DNA from 3 places in the Sphingobacterium sp. SRCM116780 genome. Region 3 is predicted to be linked to each of the others. Evidence: riboswitches for the same ligand, from Rfam matches in the RefSeq annotation. Region 3 holds a riboswitch; each other region holds the start of a gene.
What was found. A riboswitch is a leader RNA that binds a small molecule or an ion and turns the genes downstream of it on or off. The one in region 3 is predicted to bind thiamine pyrophosphate.

Region 1 (3,276 bases), 2.1 Mb from region 3:
GAGTGGCTGTAAAAATATTACGAAATACAATATTCATTTCATGCTCACGTTGAGCAGCTGCAATACCACAAAGCGGAAACAAAGCGATGATGTTTTGTTTAATTATTACTACAAAATCTCGACTTTCAACAGCAATACTGTCATATAACGACTGATTATCTTTTTTATATGTTAGATTTTGCCATGAATGTTCAGCTAATTTATAAATAGAGAGTCTGCGGGTATCAAGATCATGTTGTATCCCATCCAATAATTTAAACTTTTCCTTTCCTTTATTTTCTAACCAAATGGTATCATTAGATCGTTGAATAAAATATTTCTCAACTAAATCAAGAAAACGTTTATACATCCCTATAAAATTAGTTAATAAGGTTAATTCTGCAAATGGCATAAATGGATACTGGTACAATTGATCAGACCAAGTACTTGTTGTCTCTTTTATCAGAAAACTCCTTGATGCTTTTACAAAATGGTTTTCTACGGAAAAACTATGACTTGCGGTACATTCAAGGCCAAAAGTATCCCAGTCATAATGTATTAACACATCATCTCGATCAAAAAAGAATGATTTTACAAGTGATTCCCCATGTTCATCAAGTAACGGTATACCGTTTTCAGTTACTATACAATTTGCCGTGAAATGGGTCAAATGGGGAGCTCCTGTTGCATATTTCCAATATCCTTTAATTCGATATCCATCGTTCATTTTTTCCGCATATCCAGAAGCACGTCCGCTGCCTCCAAGACAGACCGCGGGGTTTTCAAAGATCTCTTTCCCAATTTGTGGATCAATAAACCCGACAAAAAGATTTGCTCCTGAACATAATGTGACTGTCCATGCTAGTCCCCCATCATAATAGGCTAATTCTTCTAAAAACTGGAGCCCGTCTATTAAAGGTAGTCCCATTCCACCGAGAGATTTTGGCACCCAAATCTTGAACCATTTTTCAGAAATAGCTAAATCTAATTGTTGCGAAGTCATTGATTTAGCTTGAATCGCTAATGCCTGCTGATCCTTTATTATATTAATTTGAGCTTGGTTGAGCAACATATGTAAATTCACGTTTTAAAAGTCGTTTCCAGTTAAAATAGCCAAAAAATGCCATGACAAATAAAAATAAAGTTAAAGCAGCAAACAGTAATAGACCTTTATGGTAAAGTAAAGGTATTGCCATGAGGTTACTGATGTTTAATAGTATCCAGTTTTCTATCTTCCGTTTTGCTAATAACCACATTCCTGCCCATGCTGTACAAGACACAAGTGCATCCCACAAAGGAACATCCGAATCCGTAACATGTATCAATCCAAAATAGAATATATTAAATCCAATAAAGCAAATCATCAGCACAACGATCCAATCTTTTTTCGTTGATGTCGATATAGCCTGTGATTGATTGCTGTTCTGTTCCCAATATATCCAACCGTAGATACTCATCAGCAAATAATACATATTGAGTACAATCTCTCCATACAACTTAGCAAAGAACAACGCATATATCGATATCAAGATACCAAAAATACCGAAGAGATAATTGATCGGTTTATTAGCTTTGGCAAACCATACCTGTAGAATACCAAAGCCAACAGCAAGCCATTCGGCTAAAGACGTTGCTTTGATTTGTTGAAAAAAATCTGCTAAAATTTGATCTATATGCATTCAAGTGTGTAAAATGTAAACAATACGCACTTATGGATTGGCTATAAAAACAATGTTTTTTGAAATTAAAATCCCTACGCCAGCATTATCTGGATCAGGTATATAACAACAATTGCTCGAAGTGATGAGCAATTGTTGTTATTGGGTATAATCTCAGCCTGTTTCAGTAAAAAATTACTGCAAGCACCCCATAAGTATGGTAAAAGAAATTAATCTTTAAAATTATCTAATTTCAATGCTGTATGTGTACGCTCTCTTGTCGCTTTACATAATTCAACATTATCGTTAAGGGATTGTCCATGAGAAGGGATAATCTCACGCAATTTTTTACGATACTCATCTGATTTCGCCCGATCAGGGAAACATCTTTTAAGTAATTTGATCATAATTGCTACTGAAGTAGAAGCTCCTGGTGAAGCACCAAGCAATGCAGCAATTGAACCATCTGCAGAAGACACAACCTCTGTACCGAATTCTAATACCCCACCATGTTTAGCATCTTTTTTGATTACTTGAACACGTTGGCCTGCCGCTTCAATTTTCCAATCCTCTAATTTTGCCGTTGGCATAAATTGTTTTAATGCATCCAGCTTGTCTTTTGGACTTTTCATCACTTCAGAAATGAGGTATTTCGTCAAGTCCATATTATCACGTCCTACAGATAACATAGGTTTTATATTAGACAATTTAATAGATGCAGGTAAATCAAAATACGATCCTTGTTTCAAGAATTTAGTAGAAAACCCTGCATATGGGCCAAACAGTAGCGCTTGTTTACCATCTATATAACGTGTATCTAAGTGTGGAACAGACATGGGTGGCGCACCAATTGATGCTTTTCCATACACTTTAGCATGATGTCCATTAATAACCTCTTCATTGACACATCGCAACCACTGACCACCTACTGGAAAACCTCCGTATCCTTTTGATTCTGGGATGCCTGATTTTTCTAGTAGCAACAAAGAATGTCCACCAGCACCAATAAATACAAATTTAGCATTGATTTCACGTTTTTCTCCGGTCTGTAAATCCTTTACTTCTATTTTCCAAGTGTCGTTATCATTTCTTTCAATATCACGCACTTCCTGCTTTAGATGTAAGGTAATATTATCTTTCGCATCAAGATGCTTAACTAAATCACGTGTTAATGAACCAAAATTTACATCAGTACCTAAAATCATTTTAGTCGCAGCAATTTTATCATCCGCTGGGCGACCTTTCATCATTAAAGGTATCCATTCGTTAAGAACAGCTTTATCTTCTGTAAACTCCATTCCTTTAAACAAATTATTCGGAGATAAGGCATCAAATCTTTTACGTAAAAAATCAATATCCTTTTCGCCAAATACAGCACTCATATGCGGAACTGAACGAATAAAATCTTCTGGTTTTGGAATAACTCCTTTATCAACTAAATAAGTCCAAAATTGTTTAGACACTTCAAATTGTTCAGCAATACTAATTGCTTTATCAATTTCTACAGAACCATCTTCTTTTTGTGGTGTGTAATTCAATTCACATAATGCCGAGTGGCCAGTTCCTGCATTATTCCATGCATCAGAACTTTCTGCAGCGACTACATCTAAACGTTCTAAAATCTCTATTTTAATATCTG
Region 2 (3,276 bases), 1.7 Mb from region 3:
GCTGTATCTCGAATCTCTTGTGTGATTTTCATCGAACAGAATTTTGGACCGCACATTGAACAGAAATGAGCGACCTTGGCTCCATCAGCAGGTAGAGTTTCATCATGAAATTCTCTTGCTGTATCAGGATCTAAAGAAAGATTGAATTGATCTTCCCAACGAAATTCAAACCTAGCTTTGCTTAATGCATTATCCCGATACTGTGCACCAGGATGTCCCTTCGCTAAATCAGCTGCATGTGCCGCTAATTTATAGGTGATCACACCATCCTTGACATCTTTCCGATTGGGTAAACCCAAGTGCTCTTTGGGCGTTACGTAACAGAGCATAGCGCATCCATACCAACCAATCATGGCTGCACCAATAGCAGAAGTAATATGATCGTAGCCAGGAGCGATATCTGTTGTCAGGGGACCTAAGGTGTAAAAAGGAGCTTCATCACACACTTCCAGTTGTTTCTCCATATTTTCTTTGATCATATGCATCGGTACGTGACCAGGTCCTTCAATCATCACCTGAACATCATGTTTCCAAGCGATTTTAGTCAATTCCCCTAAAGTCTCCAGTTCTGCAAATTGTGCGGCATCGTTTGCATCTGCTATGGAACCTGGGCGCAATCCATCACCTAAAGAAAAGGCAACATCATATTGCTTCATAATGGCACAGATTTCCTCAAAATGCGTATATAAGAAATTTTCTTTGTGATGAAACAAACACCATTTTGCCATGATAGAACCTCCCCGAGAGACAATTCCTGTCACACGTTGAGCCGTCAAGTGAATGTAGCGCAACAATACACCCGCATGAATCGTAAAGTAAGAAACTCCTTGCTCTGCCTGTTCAATCAACGTATCCTTAAAGATTTCCCAGGTCAAATCTTCGGCTACACCTTTTACTTTTTCTAACGCTTGATAAATGGGAACAGTTCCAATCGGTACTGGTGAATTGCGAATGATCCATTCGCGGGTTTCGTGGATATTTCTTCCTGTGGAAAGATCCATAATCGTATCTGCACCCCAACGACAGGCCCATACTGCCTTGTCGACTTCTTCTTCAATACTCGAAGTGACAACACTATTGCCAATATTAGCATTGATCTTTACCAGGAAGTTACGACCGATGATCATCGGTTCACTTTCAGGATGATTGATGTTATTGGGAATAATGGCTCTACCTGCTGCAATTTCATCCCGTACAAATTCAGGAGTGATGCGCTGTTTTGGGGTACGAGCTCCAAAGCTTTCGCCTGTATGTTGTTGATTCATACCTTTTGTTGCCGCCTCTAGTTGTTCTATACGCTGATTTTCTCGAATAGCCACATATTCCATTTCAGGGGTGATGATTCCTTTTCTAGCATAATGCAATTGGCTTACATTTTTACCTTCTTTGGCTTTTTTTGGTTTATGACTATATTCGAAACGCAGTTCATCCAGTTGGGTATCTGCTAATCGCTCTTTCCCATATGCGGAACTTATTTGCGATAATACCTGTACATCATTTCTTTCCAGTATCCATTTTTCACGAACTCGAGGTAAGCCTTTCCGAATATCAATCTGGGCATGCTCATCGGTATAAGGACCGGAGGTGTCATAAATGGTAACAGGTGGATTGATTTCAATCCCTCCTTTACTCAATTTGGTTGGACTCAACGTAATTTCACGCATGGCCACCTGTATCGGAAAGAGTTGTCCTTGGATATATACTTTTTTCGAATTTGGAAAAGGGCTTTGGGTGATGTTCTGTTCTAACATAGTATTATATTTAGGTAATGAGTGAATTTATCCGCCTTGTGTGGCTGAAATGATGAGAATATGATCTTGATGCTGCAACGTGGTATTAGACCAGGCTGTTTTAGGAATAACCTGATTATTGACGGCGACAGCAATGCCTTTGGTTTTTTCTGGAAATTCCAATAGCATTAATCCTTCCAAAGAGGAGGGGAGTTGATCGTAAAAATGTGATTGGTGATTGATTGTAAGTTCCATTCCTATAAAAATTTTTAATAAAAAACTTTAGGAATGGCTACAAAAAGTGCTCGTAATAGCACGATGAAGACATCTTACTTTTCCCTACGCCAGTATGACCCGGATCAGGTTCTAAGGGTAAAATCTCAGCCTGCACATGATGCAGACACCCCTAAAGTTTGTACTAATGTAGGTGAAAAAAAACTTAAATACAAATCTTAAGGTGTACTATTTTTTGAAATGCTGTTGTATGAAGAAGGATTTTTTATCATAAGACTTACGAGTGAGTGTAGGATACTAACTTCGGAATTTAGTAAGTTATACTATAGTAGTAAGTTAGGGTTTATAGGGGTTTAGTAGGGATTTACCCCTACTAAACCCCTATAAACCCCCTATAAACCCCCTCTTATAGCTATATTAACAATGAAGTTGATATAACTATATAATATGGAAAATATTTAAAATTAAGAATGGTTCTTTTTAAACATTTTCTTCTATTTTGTCATGATACTTTGATAAGCTAAAATGCGTAACATCAAAGTCACTCATTTTAGGTTTTAGTGGTTGAAAAGGTAATCGTTCCTGTTAATTTCTTATTTCATAGATTTTCTAAGATTTAAAATAAGACTATTATTATTTTGCTTCACGATCAAGTATATAGAACCCATAAAACAAAAAAAACTATTTTTGAACTAAGGGGGTAATATACGCCCGAAGAATTTAATTTTTTAAAAGATTCTATTTTGCTATGAATCTGGAGTTTATATAAATTTAGCTAGTACTGATTTACATATCCAATTTGAAAAAATAATTGATTATAGGATGAGTACTAATTACAATTTATGTGTCTTACTACTAAAGAATCGTTTATTATGATGAAATTCTCATGAATATATCACTTACAAATAAAAAGTATAAACATATTGAAGACGCTATAGTGCAATTTACAAAGTAAAATTAATATGATTTCAAATACATCCTCCATACATTTATTGGAATGGTTTCTCGGAATGAGCAAGGGGAATAAAGAAGCATTCAACTCATTTTATAAATCATATTATTTTCGATTAAAGACTTTTGCGTTTCAACTTTTGAAAAATGATGCCTTAGTAGAAGAAGTTGTATCTGATTTATTTGTCAAGATATGGCTGAAGAGGGAGACGTTAGTAGAAATCAAAAACCCGCAAATGTATTTATATAAAACGCTTCGAAATATGTGTTTGAATGAATTGCGGAAAAAATCTTTACCGCTAGATGTCTTGGATGAAGAAATGGAATTGTCTTCTCCCGATCCTTCTCAAATATTAATAAA
Region 3 (3,276 bases):
AGAATCATTTGATGCCAAACTATCAGTACCAAGTACAATTTTTTGATTATCATTTACAAAGTTCATCACTTTAGGTAATTGATCTTCAATAAAAAGATTCGCTTTTGGACATAAACACCATACAATATCACGTCCCATTCTGTCTACAAAATCCAAATCTTTCAATGAAGTATATGTATTATGTACGAGAATCAATTTATTAGGATTTGGCAAGTAAGGTAAATACGATTGAATAGAGTTTCTAGCCTGTGCTTTAAACAAATCTGGGTTTTTTCCAATTTTTTTGAAAAAATCTAAAAATTCACCTGTTTTATATCTAAACAATTTATTTTCCTCATCGCTTTCCTGATTGTGAATACTAATAATATTTCCTTCAGAAACAGATTTTTTAAATTTTTTAAGAAGTGCTTTGGAGCAAGAATAAGGGGCATGGGGAGTAATAGACGAATGCGCTGAAGCAAACTCATGAATTAAATCTTTTGCTTCTTGTATTTTACCATCCGCTTCACTTGGTTCTACTCCGAAAACTTCAATAAATGTATGGTAAAGAATTTTACTTGATTCTTTTATTCTAGATGTATTGTCCGTATTAGCATGATCTCCTACCGCTACAATACCATTCTTATACATTTCCTCATCCGCATCAGCCATTGCCTTATCGATCACTTTTAAAGGTGAGTTTCGGCTCGTCATTACTGCAGATAAAAAAGCTGGTAAACCCGTCTTGGAAGGAATTGTACCCTTCATATGGGATAATTCTAAATGACAATGTGCATTTATAAAACCAGGAACAATAACTCCATTAAATTTTTCAATATGTTGACCGTCCAATTCTGTTGATTTAGCTTCATAAATCCCTAGAATTTCTCCGTCATCATTTATACCAACAACTCCATCTTTAATAGGCAAAGAAGTAATCGGTAAGATATAGTTAGCGCTATAATATTTCATTATCATAAAAAACTTTAAGAGCTACATGGCATTGAGGTTAATACAATGTAACTGTGGGTAATAACGTTAAAATTCGTGCCAAAGTGTATTGAATAATTTATTTCCATTAAAAAAAACAAATTTACACAAATAGTTTAATTACTTAATCATGATAATAGTTTTTAAACAAATTAGTTACATTGTTTTTGATAGATATCCGACAAATTTAGAACTCATAAATACTTATTTCACATCTAAAGCATTAACAAACAAATAAATATAAAAAATACACTCTTTTTCTTTACACGACAAAACAAAATTAGCCTCAATTAATTTATTGAGAAATAATATAATTTAACATTTTTTAACAATAGTATAATATTTCAATGACATCCTGTCAGTCGCGGGTATGTGTACAAGAACAGCACTATATTTATTCTAAAGAAAAAACGATTATTATTAGATTTTTTTGACAGCTTTTTGAGTACCCCAATCCACCACTGTAAGTAGATAAAACTAGCTACTCAAATTAAATATACAACCATACTCAACCGACAACTATTAATTTTTTCCAAATTCTTAACAATTATTTTTCTCAAAATCATCATAGCTACTTAAAAATATTTTTAGTCATGATTTATTTTAATAACTTCGCAACATCGATAAGGGGTGCCTTGTTCCAAGAACACGAATAAAGGCTGAGATTATACCCAACAATACCATTGGTATTGTACACCTGATCCAGATAATGCTGGCGGAGGGAAGTGGTTAGTTAAATATTTAAAAGATTATTGTAACCCTTTGCAATAATTTATTTGACTCAAAATTCAATTAAAAGATCATGATTAAAGGTTTAATCAGTACTGTCGTTTTTTTAGGAACAGTTTTATGCGTATCAGCACAGCATCATCTATCTATCAAAATATTAGACGCTGAAACAAAAAAAACACTGCAAGGAGCGAGTGTTAGTTTAGTAGCTACAAATACTATACATTCAAAATCTAATGACAAAGGGGTTGCGCTATTTTCTAATGTACCTAACGGTAAATATGATCTTACCGCCTCTTTCTTGGGCTATCGTTCCGAAAAAAAACAAATTGACTTAATGGATGATAAATCCATAGAAATTTACCTACAAGCACAAGTAATAAAAACAGAAGAGGTTTTTGTACAAGCAACACGCGCTAAAAGCAACTCTTCTACAACTTATAAAAACCTGAGCAAAGAAGATATCTCCAAAAACAATTTTGGACAAGATATTCCATACCTCTTAGATCAAACCCCTTCTGTTGTTATCGGATCTGATGCAGGAGCTGGTATTGGATATACCAGCATGCGGATACGCGGTTCGGACAATGCTCGTATCAATGTTACTTTGAACGGTATTCCTTTGAATGATGCAGAAAGCATGGGTTCTTTCTTTGTTAACCTGCCTGATTTTGCTTCTTCCACCGAGAGTATTCAAATCCAACGAGGTATTGGAACCTCCACAAACGGTGCAGGATCATTCGGAGCATCTTTAAATATTCAATCTAACACCTTAGAAAAAGATCCATATGTAGAATTTAATAATTCTTATGGTTCCTTTAATTCATGGAAAAATACATTAAAGGTAGGTTCTGGTCTTTTGAACAATAAATTTGCATTCAATGTGCGTCTCTCTCGGATTCTAAGTGATGGCTATATCGATCGCGCTTCTTCTGATCTAAAGTCTTTTTATGTAGACGGAGGATATTACAGTGATAAACAGATTCTAAAAGCAATTGTCTTCTCTGGAAAGGAAAAGACCTATCAGTCCTGGTATGGTACTCCAGAGCCTCGTTTAAACAATGATATTGAAGGAATGAAAGACTATGCGATCAATGATGGCTATACAGCAGCAGAAACAGAGAATTTATTGCAAGCTGGTCGCACCTATAACAAGTATTTATACAAGAACCAAACGGACAACTATACGCAAACACACCATCAATTACATTACACCAATTTTATCAATGAAAAAATAACATTCAATGCGGCTCTACATTATACTCGAGGCGCTGGTTATTATGAAGAATACCGTCCTGAAGACAAATTATCAAAATACAATTTGCCACAAGTCATCCTTGGTAAGGATACGATCTCAAAAACAGACTTAATTAGAAGACGATGGCTAGACAATTACTTTTATGGCGCTACGTATTCTTTCAATTACAATCCTTCGCAAGCGGTAAAGTTAACATGGGGCGGAGCGATAAATCAATATAAAGGTGATCATTATGGTGAAGTTATTTGGGCTCAATATGCTTCTACCAGTAATTTAGGTGACAAATATTATCTGAATGATGCTACAAAAAATGATATCAG

Region 1: linked by a shared signal. The riboswitch ahead of pnuC (nicotinamide riboside transporter PnuC) and the one ahead of LZQ00_RS14760 (TonB-dependent receptor) in region 3 are both predicted to bind thiamine pyrophosphate.
Region 2: linked by a shared signal. The riboswitch ahead of thiS (sulfur carrier protein ThiS) and the one ahead of LZQ00_RS14760 (TonB-dependent receptor) in region 3 are both predicted to bind thiamine pyrophosphate.

Annotation. Positions count from the first base shown of each region.
Region 1 is NZ_CP090446.1:1,233,495-1,236,770, reverse strand. Features, by position in the region: gene LZQ00_RS05455 (acyl-CoA dehydrogenase) at 1-1,051, opposite strand, end outside; gene pnuC (nicotinamide riboside transporter PnuC) at 1,026-1,658, opposite strand; TPP riboswitch at 1,713-1,856, opposite strand; gene LZQ00_RS05445 (malate:quinone oxidoreductase) at 1,868-3,276, opposite strand, start outside.
Region 2 is NZ_CP090446.1:823,863-827,138, forward strand. Features, by position in the region: gene thiC (phosphomethylpyrimidine synthase ThiC) at 1-1,751, opposite strand, end outside; gene thiS (sulfur carrier protein ThiS) at 1,779-1,985, opposite strand; TPP riboswitch at 2,050-2,148, opposite strand; gene LZQ00_RS03580 (RNA polymerase sigma-70 factor) at 2,927-3,276, shown strand, end outside.
Region 3 is NZ_CP090446.1:3,428,431-3,431,706, forward strand. Features, by position in the region: gene LZQ00_RS14755 (amidohydrolase family protein) at 1-951, opposite strand, end outside; TPP riboswitch at 1,586-1,710, shown strand; gene LZQ00_RS14760 (TonB-dependent receptor) at 1,772-3,276, shown strand, end outside.